Regions from separate parts of the Methylocystis sp. S23 genome, predicted to be linked through region 1. Evidence: riboswitches for the same ligand, from Rfam matches in the RefSeq annotation. Region 1 holds a riboswitch; the other holds the start of a gene.
What was found. Region 1 has a riboswitch for fluoride ahead of ACV7JP_RS06270 (cation:proton antiporter). Riboswitches for the same ligand answer to the same signal wherever they lie in the genome.
Positions count from the first base shown of each region.

Region 2: another riboswitch for fluoride. It lies ahead of ACV7JP_RS00940 (efflux transporter outer membrane subunit); the one in region 1 lies ahead of ACV7JP_RS06270 (cation:proton antiporter).

Region 1 covers NZ_CM134185.1:1,226,641-1,233,673, forward strand. The annotation lists gene ACV7JP_RS06245 (glycosyltransferase family 4 protein) at 1-500, shown strand, start outside; gene ACV7JP_RS06250 (hypothetical protein) at 678-1,208, shown strand; gene ACV7JP_RS06255 (outer membrane protein) at 1,477-2,322, shown strand; gene ACV7JP_RS06260 (adenosine kinase) at 2,424-3,422, shown strand; gene ACV7JP_RS06265 (FKBP-type peptidyl-prolyl cis-trans isomerase) at 3,545-3,988, shown strand; fluoride riboswitch at 4,120-4,183, shown strand; gene ACV7JP_RS06270 (cation:proton antiporter) at 4,304-5,527, shown strand; gene ACV7JP_RS06275 (MFS transporter) at 5,589-7,033, opposite strand, start outside.
Region 2 covers NZ_CM134185.1:191,635-198,667, forward strand. The annotation lists gene ACV7JP_RS00930 (zinc-dependent alcohol dehydrogenase) at 135-1,304, opposite strand; gene recQ (DNA helicase RecQ) at 1,639-3,438, shown strand; fluoride riboswitch at 3,697-3,757, shown strand; gene ACV7JP_RS00940 (efflux transporter outer membrane subunit) at 3,781-5,367, shown strand; gene ACV7JP_RS00945 (HlyD family efflux transporter periplasmic adaptor subunit) at 5,370-6,608, shown strand; gene ACV7JP_RS00950 (DUF2490 domain-containing protein) at 6,863-7,033, shown strand, end outside.

The DNA of each region.
Region 1 (7,033 bases):
GCAAGGGGCACCGCGTCGCGCTCGCCGCTTTCGACGCGCTGTGGAGGCAGGGGATCGAGGCGCGCCTCGCGATCGTCGGCCGGCGCGGCTGGTTCGAGGAGGCGATTGTCGCGCAGATCCGGAATCACGCCGAATTCGGCGCGCGCCTCTTCTGGTTCGACGATGTGGACGACGGCGAGCTCTCCTATCTCTACGACCACGCCCGCGCCCTGATCCTGCCCTCCTACGCCGAAGGTTTCGGCCTGCCGATCGTCGAGGCGGCCCGGCGCGGGCGGACCGTGATTTGCAGCGACATCCCCGTCTTCCGCGAGGTCGGGCGCGACGGCGCGGTCTATTTCAGGGTCAATGACGCGGAGGCGCTCGCGGAGGCGGTTCGGTCCGTCCTGCGAGGCGAGGCCGCCGCCGATCCGTCCCGCGCGCTCGGCGTCTCCTGGGCGCAGGCGACGCGGCGCATCGTCGACGTCGTCGCGCGGGAAGACTGGCTCACGCGCCTGCCCTGATCTCGTATTGCGCCGCAACAAGCCGGCGGTCCCGGCTTTCCGGGAAGCGCCAAAGCGTGTTAGAGAAGCGACAATCAGTCGCGCGGTCCGGAATCTGCCGTCATCCCCGGACCAGGCGGCTTTTCGCTTGTTTCGCGGCCCGCTTCGCGCCGCCGCCCACCGGGGGATCAAACGTTCATGGGGCTCAACATTCCGTTCGTCAACGATCCGACGCCCAAGACCTTCCTGAAGATGCTGAATCTCGAGGCGTCGCAGCTCTCGCTCCCCGAGTCGGAGCAGCTCATGAAGGGCGCGCTCGCGGCCTATGTCGTGCTGCAGGCCGGCGCGCAATATTTCTCCAAGTCGCTTCCGGTCAGCATCTTCTACGGCGTCGCCAGCGCGGCGACGCTCTACGGCGCGACCTTCTATCTGCTGCGCTACCTGAAGCAGGAACAGAAATTCCTGAAGACGCTCACCGCCATGGCGGCGATGGGCGCGGTCGCGGCCCTCGCCTATATCATCCTGCACATCATCGTCGGCGTCGCCTTGCCGCCGCCGCTGCCGACCGATCGTCTCGCGCGATTCCTGCTCTTTCCGATCATCGTCTGGATCGCGTTCATGTACGCTTTCCTCTTGCGTCATGTTTCGCTGCGGCCGATTCCCGCCTTCGTGACGGCGACGCTTTACGTGCTCATGATCGAGATCGTGCTGTCAGCGATCAAGTTCTAACAGACACGCCGTCCTTGCGAGGAGGCGAAGCCGACGAAGCAATCCAGAGCGGCGATGGCAGGCTCTGGATAGCTTCGCTTCGCTCGCAATGACGGCGGAGGCCGGCGCGCTCCGCGAGAAATGCGCCGAAAGCCTTTTTCCGATTGATCTCAGGAAAATGGAAACCATGTCCGCGCATTAAGCGCGCATTAAGCATAATCCCTCATTCTTCCTTCATTCCCGCGCCGCGCCCTCGCGCCCGGCCGGCGCCCGAGCAAGGAAGAATGCAATGGTTCGCTCCACTTTGCGCGCCCGCGCGACGATCGTCACCGCGCTCCTCGGCGCGCTCTTCGCGCCCGCGACGCAAGCCGCGGACTTCCCCGCCATCGAGGCGCCGCCGCTGGTCGAGGAAGGCCCGGTCGAATGGGGCTCGAACTGGTATCTGCGCGGCGACGTGGGCGCCACACATCTTTCGCCGTCGGAGATTAGCGGCGTTGCACTCTCGAACAGCTTCCCGAACAATTGGACCATCGGCCTTGGCGGCGGCTACAAATTCAATAGCTGGCTACGCGGCGACGTCACGGTGGACTATGAGAGCCTCTATAACAAGAACGCCACATTGAACACAGTCTTGCCCTGCAGGACAGGCGCCGTACTGGATCCGGCGGACCCAACAAATTTAATATTTACGACCGCGCGCTGCATACCCCGCGTGCAAAATCGCACAGAATCGATGCTGGTCCTCGCCAACGCCTATCTGGACCTCGGAAACTGGTGGGGCTTCACGCCCTATGTCGGCGCCGGCCTCGGCGTGAACGTGCTCTATCAACGCGCACAGATGAACTGGTTCATGGGCAATGGCGTGCCTTATGCGGGCGTCACCTGGACGGATCCGAGAAACGGCGCAGTTTATATGGAGAATTGGGACAATCGGCGCGAGGGCACCTTCCTGCGGTTCGCCTACGCCTTCATGGGCGGCGTCGCCTATGACATCGACAACCATTGGAAGATCGATGTGGGCTATCGCTACGCCAATCTCGGCAAGATCGACGGCTTCGACAGATTCGGCAATCAGTTCTCCAGAAACCTGATCAGCCAGCAGGTTCGCGTGGGCTTCCGCTATATGATCGACTGACTAGGCGCGCCCGCCGCGCGATGCTAAACAGCGCACCGGCCGGTTCCCCGCGGATCGGCCGGTTTTGCATTTCGCGCCCAGCGCCCGACCCGGATCGTCCCATGACCTCTCTCGATGTTCTCGGCATCGGCAACGCCATTGTCGACACCATTTCCCGCGCCGAGGACGACGCTCTCGTCGCCGCCGGCCTCATCAAGGGCTCCATGGCGCTCGTCGACGAGGCGCGCGCCGACGAGCTCTATGAGCTGATGGGGCCGACGACCGTCATTTCCGGCGGCTCCGCCGCCAACACGATGGCGGGGATTGCGAGTCTCGGCGCCAAGGCCGGCTTCGTCGGCAAGGTGAAGGACGACGAGGCGGGCCGCGAATTCAGCCATGACATCCGCAAGGCGGGCGTCGCTTTCGACACGCCCGCCGCCGATGACGGCGCGGCGACCGCGCGCTGCCTGATCTTCGTGACGCCGGACGGCCAGCGCACGATGAACACCTATCTCGGCGCCTGCCAGGCCTTGCAGCCGACGGACATAGACGAGAGCCAGGTCGCCGACGCCAAGGTTCTTTATATGGAGGGCTATCTGTGGGACCCGCCGGGCGCCAAGCAGGCCTTTCTGCGCGCCGCCAAGGTCTCCCGCGCCAAGGGCCGCAAGGTGGCGCTGACCCTCTCCGATTCCTTCTGCGTCGGCCGCTATCGCGCTGAGTTCCTGTCGCTCATCCGCGACCGCGTCGTCGACATTCTCTTCGCCAATGAGAGCGAATTGCACGCGCTCTACGAAACCGCCGATTTCGACACGGCCGTCGCCGCGCTGCGCGCGGAGAAGGATCTGCTTGGCGTCGTGACGCGCTCCGAGAAAGGCTGCATCGTCGCAAATGGCGAGACGCTGATTTCCGCTCCCGCCTTTCCGGTCGAGGAGGTCGTCGACACGACCGGCGCCGGCGATCTCTTCGCGGCGGGGTTCCTGACCGGCTACACCAGGGGCCTGCCGCATGAGAAAAGCGCCGCGCTCGGCGCGCTCGCGGCCGCCGAGATCATCTCGCATGTCGGCGCGCGTCCGCTGAAGGATCTGCTGCAGCTCGCGCGCGACAGCGGCATTCTGGCCTGAACGACAAGAACCCCTTAGAGCGCGCGGCGAAAAAGCGGGAACCGGTTTTTCGCGAGACGCGCGCTCTCAACTTTGGAGTCGATCGCGCGGCCCAATCGCAGCGTGATATAGGAGGAAACGGCATGCGCAACATCTCGAAGACGCTTTCCGCCGCGATTTTCGCGGGCCTGACGGGCCTCGCGCTCGCCCCTGCGGCGGTCCGCGCCGAGCCGGAGACGACGCTGACCGCGAGCGGCCTGAAATATATCGACGTGAAGCCCGGAACGGGCGCGTCGCCGAAGGTCGGCCAGACGGTCAAGGTGCATTACACGGGCTGGCTCTATGTGAACGGCGCCAAGGGCAAGAAATTCGACAGCTCCAGGGATCGCGGCGAACCCTTCGAATTTCCGCTCGGCATGGGCCAGGTGATCAAGGGCTGGGACGAGGGCGTCGAGACCATGAAGGTCGGCGGCAGGCGCACGCTGATCATCCCGCCGGAGCTGGGCTATGGCGCGCGCGCCATGGGCGCCGCCATTCCGGCGAATAGCTGGCTCATCTTCGACGTGGAGCTGCTGGGCGCGAAATGATGGCGCGGGGCCGACATTCCCGGCGGGCCGAGGACCAGGCGAGGATTGCCGCCCTTCGCGCCGCCGCTTGAAGCCGACTCTCCAGGCCGACTCTCACGCCCCCGTTGACAAGCCCCGTTTCCGCTTGCTTAGATGGGAACGGCGATGGGGTTCCGCCATGTAACCGCCCTCGGGGCTGATGACTCCTGCTTGTCTCTGCACGGCGGGAGTCTGCATGAAAACGCTTTCCTTTGAGAAAACGACGTCGAGGCTGGCGTCTCGCGCATTTGCCGCCGGACGGACGGCCTGCCTGGCCTTCGCGCGGAGGGCCGTGAGATGACCTCGATCTGGGCGCAAGCGGCGCTGGTGTTCGGCCTGGCGCTTATCGCAAGCCTCCTCGCAAATCGCTTTCGCCTGTCCACCGCGCTTGTCGAAATATTGGTGGGCCTCAGCGCGCAGGCCGTTCTCGGCCTCGTCGGCTATGCCTGGATATTCGACGTCCAGGCGCCCTGGGTGAAGACGCTCGCCGGGATCGGCGCCATTCTCCTCACCTTCCTCGCCGGCGCCGAGCTCGATCCGGACGTCTTCAAGCGCCAATGGAAGGAAGCCGCCGCGATCGGCGGCGCGAGCTTCCTCATTCCGGCCGTCGCCTGCTGGGCGGCGGCGCATTATCTGCTCGGCTGGGAATCCTCGCCCGCGCTCCTCGCCGGCATCGCGCTCGCCGCCACTTCCGTCGCCGTCGTCTACACGGTGATGATGGAATATGGCTTCAACCGCACGGATTACGGCAAGACGATCCTCGCCGCCTGTTTCATCACCGATCTCGGCACAGTGGTGACGCTCGGCCTCGTCTTCGCGCCCTTCACCTTCAAGACGCTGCTCCTCGCCGTCGCGCTCGGCGCGGCCTTCGTCTATTTCCCGAAGATCACGCCGCTCGCCTTTGCGCGATTCGGCGGCCGCCCTTCGGAATTCGAAGCGAAATTCCTGCTCTTCGCGCTCATGGGCCTGGGCGCGCTCGCGACCTGGGCGGGAAGCGAAGCCGTCCTGCCCGCCTATCTCGTCGGCATGGCGCTCGCGGGAAGCGTGGGCCGCGACGCCGCGCTGATCCGGCGCCTGCGCACCATCGCCATCGGCCTGCTCACGCCCTTCTATTTCATCCGCGCCGGCTATTTCGTGTCGCTGCCCGCCGTGCTCGCGGCGCCCGTCGGCGTCATCGTGTTCCTTCTGGTCGAGATCGCCAGCAAGGTCGCGAGCGTCTATCCGGTGGCGCGCGGCTTCAACGCGCCGCACAAGGACGCGATGTATACGACGCTGCTGATGGCGTCGGGCCTGACCTTCGGCACCATCTCGGCGCTCTTCGGCCTTTCCAACGGCATTATCGACCAGTCGCAATATTCGACGCTCGTCGCCGCCATTATCGGCACGGCCGTCGCGCCGACGCTCGTCGCCAATACATATTTCCTGCCGCGCCATCTCCTGCCGAAGGACGAGGCCGAGACGCCGCAGGCGCATGCGGCGCAAGTGGAGAAAGCGCTGGAGACGAGCGACGTGCGCTCGTAGGCCTTGCGAGCGAGAGCAATCCGGGAAAGGCGCGCCGCGGACAGCGAATTGAACGCGGCGCTCAGGGCTGCTCCATCAGCTCCTCGGCTTCGAGCTCGATCAGCGTCGGCTTGGGTTTCGGCGTCTTCGCCGGCGGCGACGGCCGCGCGAGCCATACCGCCGCGGCGAGCAGGAGGAAGACCACGGCCCCGAAATAGAAGGCGTCGTCGAGGCCGAGCAGCAGCGCCTGCTGGCGCATCAACCGCGCCATTTGCGCGCGCGCCACATTCTCGGTCATGCCGAGATCCTGCAGCTTGCTGAAGAGCTGGCCCATCACGTCGAGCGAGGGATAGGACCTTCCGCCGAAATGATCCGCCATCTCGAGCTGGTGCGCCGGCGCGCTCCGGAACTGCACCACCGCCTGCCAGGTGATGCCATAGGCGCCGAAGGCGGTGCGCAGCATGGCGAGCTCCTCCGCCGCGCGGATGAGCTGCGTCCCGGCGAGGCCCTGAACGGCGATGGCCGCAGGCGGCGCGAAGAATGTCGCAAGGAAAAAGCCGAAGAACAGCATCGGCGTCGTGATCGCGTCGAAGGACGCGAGCTTGTCATACTGGCCCAGCCAGGTGAGCGTCACCGCGAAGCCGATGAAATTCAGGCTCGCGAAATAGCGCGGATCCATCCGCTTCACGAGAAGATGCACGATGGAGACGAGCGGCGCCGCGACAATCGCCATGATGAGATAGACGCCGCCCGCGAGCGAAGACGTATAGCCGAGCAGCGTCTGCAACTGGCCGATGAAGACCGACAGCGTTCCCTGTATGACGAGAAAGCCCAGAAGCGAGCAGAAGGTCGCGACCGCGTAATTGCGATGACGAAAGAGGCGGATGTCCAGGACGGGATGACGCTCGCCCAATTCCCAGATCACAAAGGCGGGAAAGGCGATCAGCACCATGATGAGCATGAAAACCAGAATAGGCGAGCCGAACCAGTCGAAATCATTGCCCTGGTTGAGGATGGTCTGCGCCCCGACCAGCGTGACCGAGATCAGGACGAATCCGACCGTGTCGAACCGCGTGATGCGCCGCTTGAAAGGTCGCCCGTAAAGCAGCGCGGCGACGATCCCGGCGATGGGCAGGCCGAGGATGACGTTTGAATAGAAGAGCATCCGCCAGCCCACATATTCGGCCCAGAAGCCGCCCATGAACACGCCGAGCGTGAAGGGCGCCATGCTGAGCACCGCCCACCAGGCGACGCCGAAGCTGCGGTATTTTTCGTCTATTTCGCTTAGCGCCAGCGCCTGGCCGAGCGGCAGGATGACGCCGCCCGCGACGCCGAGCAGGAAGCGCATGGGCACGAAGAACCAGATCGTCTGGCTCCAGGCGCAGGCGAGAGAAAAAAACGCATAGAACATGAAGGCGGCGACATAGACCCGCCGCTCGCCATAGCGCCCGGAGAGCCAGCGCGCGAAGGGCAGGCCGAGCACGATGCCCATCATATGATCGGTCGTGCCCCAGGTGCCGAAGCTCG
Region 2 (7,033 bases), 1.0 Mb from region 1:
GAACGGTTTTTTCTTTTCGCTCTTGCGCGCCGTCATGGATGGCCGGGACCAGCCCGGCCATGACGGCCTTCTTTACGGGGAGGTATGGGCCGCCTCGCCGCCCGAGATTGCCGTTCGGCGAGTGACAAAGCCCCTCACGGCTGCAGCATCACCTTGACGCAGCCATCCTTGCGGTTGCGGAAGGTCTTGTAAAGCTCCGGCCCCTCCTCCAGCGCGCCGCGATGCGTGACAACGAAGGACGGATCGATGTCGCCCTTCTCGATGCGCTCGAGCAGGCGCGGCAGATAGCGCTGCACGGGCGTCTGCGCCATGCGGAAGGTGAGCCCGCGATTAATGGCCGAGCCCATCGGGAATTTGTCGACAAAGCCGCCATAGACGCCGACGATGGAGACGGTTCCGAAATTGCGGCAGCATTGGACCGCCTGGCGCAGCACATGCGGCTGGTCGGTGCCGAGGAACGCCGCGACCTTCACGCGGTCGATGAAGGAGTCGATGCTTCCCGTCGGGTCGGGCTCCGTCCCGACCGCGTCGATGCAGGCGTCGGCGCCGCGCCCCTTCGTCATGCTGTTGATCGCCTCATAGACGTCGACCTTGTGGAAGTCGAGCGTCTCCGCGCCCGCCATCTCCGCGAGCGCAAGGCGCTCCGGCACGTGATCGATGGCGATGACGCGCTCGGCGCCGAGCAAGAAGGCGCTGCGAATCGCGAATTGCCCGACCGGCCCGCAGCCCCAGATGGCGATGGTCTCGCCGCCTTTGATGTCGCAGAACTCCGCGGCCATGTAGCCGGTCGGGAAAATATCGGAAAGAAAGAGCGCCTGATCGTCGGCGAGCGAATCGGGGATCTTGATGGGACCGACATCCGCATGGGGCACGCGCAGATATTCGGCCTGTCCGCCGCGATAGCCGCCGAGGAGATGCGAATAGCCGAAGAGCCCCGCGGGCGAATGGCCCCAGAGCGTCTCGGCCTTTGCATGGTCGGGATTGGTGCGTTCGCAGGCGGAATAAAAGCCGCGCTGGCAGAAATAGCATTCGCCGCACGAGATCGTGAAGGGCACGACGACGCGGTCGCCGACCTTCAGCTTCTTCACCGCCGAACCGACCTCCACGACCTCGCCCATGGTTTCGTGGCCGAGGACGTCGCCGCGCCGCATCTGCGGAATGACGCCGTCATAAATGTGAAGGTCGGAGCCGCAAATTGCGCAGGCCGTGACCTTGATCACCACGTCGCGCGGATCTTCGATCGCCGGATCGGGGACGTTTTCGCAGCGAATGTCGCCTTTGCCGTTATAGGTGAGCGCTTTCATGCGGAATGCTCCCGTTTCGGTCCGACGCGGCAAAAGCCCCACACGCCCGAGCGCGCGCCTCTGTGCTGAACTTGCGCGGGATGAGATCGTTCCAGGGAATGTCACGGGGAGGCGGAGCCGATGAAGCGATCCAGAGCCGCGATGGCGCTCTGGATTGCTTCGCTTCGCTCGCAATGACGGGCGAGGCAATCCGGGGCCGCGAGCGTCATTGCGAAGAGGCGAAGCCGACGAAGCAATCTAGGACCGCGGCGTGGCTCTGGATTGCTTCGCCTGCGGCTGGCAATGACGGGCGGAGGCATGGCCCGGCGACCCTCGCCTGTGCTATTGCGCAGCCATGCCCAACCTTCCCCCGCAAGCCCGCGCGCTGCTCAAATCCGTTTTCGGCTATGACGATTTCCGCCCCGGCCAGGCGGAGATCGTCGCGGCCGCGCTCGACGGCGGGCCGGTGCTCGCGATCATGCCGACGGGCAGCGGCAAATCCATGTGCTACCAGCTCCCCGCCATCATGGAGGGCGCGCTCACCGTCGTGGTCTCGCCGCTCATCGCGCTGATGCGCGATCAGGTGAAGCAGATGCGGGCCTTGGGGGTTTCCGCGGCGACCCTCAACTCCGTGAACGGCGCAGAGGAGAATGACGAAGCCCGCCGCGCGATGCGCGACGGCGCTCTGCGGCTGCTCTATGTCTCGCCCGAACGCCTGATGATGGACGGCCTCATCGCCGATCTGCGCCGCGCGCGGCCGCGTCGCCTCGCCATCGACGAGGCGCATTGCGTTTCGGAATGGGGGCACGATTTCCGCCCCGAATATCGCGAGATCGGCCGCGCGGCGGAGGCGCTGGGGAATATTCAGGTGATCGGCCTCACCGCCACCGCGGACGCCGCGACGCGCGAGGACATTGCGAAGCGCCTGTTCCCCTCGCCGCCCAAGCTCTTCCTGCACAGTTTCGACCGGCCGAACATTGCGCTCAATTTCGCGCTGAAGGATCAGCCGCGCCGGCAATTGTCGCGCTTTCTCGAACGGCACAAGGGCGAGAGCGGCATCGTCTACTGCTCGTCGCGGCAACGCACGGAAGACCTCGCCGCCTATTTCGTCGGTCAGGGCCGCGATGCGCTGCCCTACCATGCGGGCCTCGACCAGGAGACGCGCAACCGCAACCAGGATCGCTTCCTGCGGGAGGACGGCGTCGTCGCCGTCGCGACCATCGCCTTCGGCATGGGCGTCAACAAGCCGGACGTGCGCTTTGTCGCGCATGCGGACATGCCCTCCTCCGTCGAGAGCTACTATCAGGAGATCGGCCGCGCCGGACGCGACGGGCTGCCCGCCGACACGCTGACGCTGTACGGCCTCGACGACATGGCTTTCCGCCGAAGGCAGATCGACTCCAAGGAGGTGAGCGAGGCGCGCCGGCGCGTCGAGCATGACCGCTTCTCGGCGCTCGCCATGCTCTGCGAGACGCCGCAATGCCGCCGCCAGACGCTGCTCGCCTATTTCGCCGAGGAGGCGCCGCCCTGCGGGCGTTGCGACGTCTGCCAAGGCAAGGTCGCGGTCTTTGACGGCCTCATCCCCGCGCAAAAGGCGCTCTCGGCCGTCTATCGCACCGGCCAGCGCTTCGGCGCGAACTACCTCGCCGACGTGCTGCGCGGCGAGATGACCGACGCGGTGCGCCGCCACGGGCACGACGCGATCAAGACCTTCGGCGTCGGCAAGGAACATTCGAAACAGGAATGGGCCTCGATCCTGCGCCAGCTCTTCGCCGCCGGCGCCTTGCAGACAGCGAGCGCCGAACATGGAGGTTTTGCGCTGACGGCGAAAGGTGAAGACATTCTCTTCGGGCGTGAGACGATCATGCTGCGTAGCGATCCGCTGGCGCGCCTCGAGCGGCGAGAGAAGGCCTCGGCCAATCTCGACGAAGCGACGGACCGCATCCTTGCGGCGCTCAAGCGCAAGCGGCGCGAACTCGCTCAGGAGGAGGGCGTGCCCGCCTATGTCATCTTCGCCGACCGCACGCTGATCGACATGGCGGAAAAGCGTCCCGCGACACTGGACGAGATGCTCTCCGTGCATGGCGTCGGCGAGCGCAAGCTCGCGCAATTTGGCGACGCCTTTCTGGAGACGTTGGAAGAAGCGCTCCGATAAAGCGCGCCCTCATCCCCGCGAGCTCCGTGGATGGCTAAGTTGACGCGCGCTCCAACGTTCCCAAGCCACGCCGTTCTCGCCGTGAGCCCTCCCGCTCGGCGCGAATATCCTGTTCTTATCGCGCGTCCTCGTTTGGTTCTCGCGATTTCCCGTCGCTCGCTGCGATTGCGCCAGGGGGAAAGCGCGATTAGCTGTGGACGACGGCCAATTGACCAACAACGCCTTGCCTTGGGATAGGCTTTCGGTAAAATTGCCCGACAGAAAAAGGGGGATGGAGTTCCCCGAAACCGCCGAAGAGGCTGATGACTCCTGCCCGCGAGGATTCGCAAAAAGGGGAGTCGTATGCGTCGTAGCGGTCATTTCCGCGCTGATGTCGATTTTGAGGGGTTCGATCGTCGCGCCGCTATAGCGGGTTTCTCCCTCTTTCTCTCGGGCTGCATGCCGACGGCGCAGGAGGAGCGCGCGCAATTCATCGAAGCGCCGTCGATGAGCCGCACCATCGCGGCTTCCGGCGTCCGAAGCGTCAGCGGCGAAAAAGGCTGGCCCGGCCAGCAATGGTGGCGCGCCTTTCATAGCGCGGAGCTCGACCGAATCGTCGAGAAGGCGCTCGAGGACAATCAGAACCTCAGAAAGGCCGCCGACACGCTGAAAGAGGCCGAGGCCGGGATCGATATTGCGAGCTCGCGTCTGACGCCTTATGTCGAGACCGACTTCTCCTACAAGCAGTATCGCTACGCCGAGCACGGCGTCGCGGCGGGACTCAATCCGAAACAGGCGGGCCTCGAAAAATCGGCGGCCTTCCTCAATCCCATCTCCGCGAAATGGGAGCTGGACTTCTGGGGAAAGAACCGCGCATTGCTCGACGCGGCGATCGGCGACGCGCTGGCCCAGGAAGGCGAATTGGAGCAGACTCGCCTGCTGCTGACGACGGGCGTCGCGCGGGCCTATCTGCGCGGCTCCATCCTCGCCGAGCAACTCAAGCTGGCGAAAGAGCTCACGAAGCTGCGGCGCGAGCTGCGGGCGCTCGCGGAAACGCGGTACAATACCGGCCTGGAAGCGCTGGATATCGTCCAGATTGCGCGCACCAACGAAGAAACCGCCACGCGGCGCGAAGCCTCGCTCGCGGCCGCCATCGCCATCCAGGAAAACGCTCTGGCCCGGCTCATGGGCGAAGGGCCGGACTACGCCCGCAGCCTCTTCGCGGGCAAGAAATCCGTGGCGCCCGCGCAGCCCGCCTTGCCGAAGCGCTTGCCCATCGAGCTTCTCGCGCATCGCCCCGATCTGATGGCGGCGCTGCGCCGCGCGGAGGCCTGGGCGGACCGCATTCATGCCGCCAAGACCATGTTCCTGCCCTCGATCGACCTCTCGGTCTCGGCGGGGCTCGAGGCCTCCGTCACCTCGACGCAATTTTCAAAGCTCGGGGGCTATCTCTTCAATCCCGGCGCCATGGTCTACAATGTCGCGCCCGGCCTGCATCTGCCGATTTTCCAGGGCGGCCGGCTCACCGGCAATCTCGAAGCGCAGCGCGCCGATTATGACCAGGCGGTTGACGTCTACAACGAAACTCTGCTCGCCGCCGCGCAGCAGACGGCCGACGCTCTGGCCAATCTCAAACGCTATAAGAGCGAGTTCGAATCCCAGTCGCGCTTCATCAAAGCGCGCAAGGCGGAGCTGGAGCTCGCGCGCGCGCGTCTGCGCGACGGCTTGCGGGACCGCCGCGAAGTCGTGCAGGAATATGCCGACCTGCTCGACGCGATTTTCATCCAGCGCGGTCTGGAAGGCGACAGGCTTATCGCGGCCGTCGATCTCTTTCAGGCGCTTGGCGGCGGCTATGACGCCGGTCCCGCGGCCGATGCGCCGAGGCCCGCTCCAGAGACGGATCCGATCAACCCGGTCGTCAACGCCGTCCAATCGCTTGGAGGAGGCTAGTCTTGAGCGACGAAGCGACAATAGAGGCGCCGAAAGCGGCCACTCCGACGCTCTCGCGCAAGAGCATTCGCGCGCGGCGGAACTTCCTGCTCAAGCTTCTCGCGGTCGGCGTCGCCGTCGGCGCGCTGGCGGAAACGTTCCGCTATGTCGCTTTTGACCGCGACTGGGTGACGACCGACAACGCCTTCGTCACCGGCAACGTCATTCCCGTGCAGTCCGACGCGACCGGCGTCGTCGCGCAAGTTTTGGCGGAAGAAACGCAGCTCGTGAAGAAGGGCGACGCGCTCGTGCGGCTCGACGCGCAGCGCGCCCGCGCCGCGCTGGGGCAGGCGGAGGCGGAGCTCGGCCGCGCCGTGCGAAATGTCGCCGCGCTTTTCGCCGGCCGCCGGCAGATTTGCCAGAAGGTCACGTCGCGCATCGCGATCCGCGAGCGCACGCGGCACGATCTCGCGCGCTATCGGCAGGCCGCGACCAGCGGCGCCGCCTCGCGCCAATTGCTGCAAAACACCGAGGATACGCTGAATGCGCAGGAAGCCGATCTGCGCGAGGCGCGCGCCGAGCTCGCCGCGATCGAGTCGCGCGTCGGCGGCGTGACGCCGATGAACCATCCCGACGTCGAATTCGCCAAGGCCCGCTTCAACGACGCCTATATCGAATATTTGCGCCAGAACATCCGCGCGCCGGCGACGGGCTACGTCGCCAAGCGCCGCGTGCAGGTCGGCCAGCGCGTGCGGCCGGGCGACCAGATCCTGAACATCGTGCCGCTCGATCACTTATGGGTCGAAGCGAATCTCTGGGAAAACCGCATGGAGCGGATTCGCCCCGGCCAGCCCGCAATCATCAAGGTCGATCTTTACGGATCGAGCGCGACCTTCCACGGCGCGGTCGAGGGTCTCGTGCCGGGCTCCGGCAGCGTCTTCGCGACGCTGCCGCCGGACAACGCCACCGGCAATTTCATCCGCATCGTGCAGCGCGTGCCCGTGCGCATCGCGATCGACCCCGAAGAGCTGAAGAAGACGCCGCTGCGGCCCGGCCTCTCGACCGTCACCTCGATCAATGTCGGCGCCGAAGCGAAGCCGATGAACGACTCCGTCGTGAAGACGTCGACAAGCGAATATTCGACCGAGGTGTTCGACAAGGATCTCGCCGAGGCCAAGGCGCGCGCCGACAAGATCGTGCGCGACAATCTGGTCGCCAAGGACGGCTGGGACGGAAGCTGCGCCGCCATGGCGCAGGATTGATCGCCGCGATTGAATCTTCAAGCCTGAGGCGCGCCGAGATGGCGTGACATGGCGCCAAGGCGATCGATCGACGTGGCGCTTGGCCGGACGCCTGCGGATCGATAGGGGTGTGACGTAAATGTCTCTCCCCCGCGATTTCCCCGAGAGGCGGCGATTTTCGCCGGGAAAGAGACAAAGTCCGGGGCGTATCCTTGCAGGACCGGTCATTCGAGCGCGCGGGAATGTCGAAGAAAGAGCTACGAGAGAGAGTCGTCATGGCCGCCGCCGTCGCCTGCCTTGGCGCGGCCTCCCCCGCCGTCGCGGCGGACGACGATTTCCGTATCTGGGAAAACATCACGGCCAACGTCAATCTCGGTTCGATCGACCCCAGGCTCGACAAATGGCGGTGGTGGGCCGAGGGACAGGGCCGCTTTCGCGACAATGCC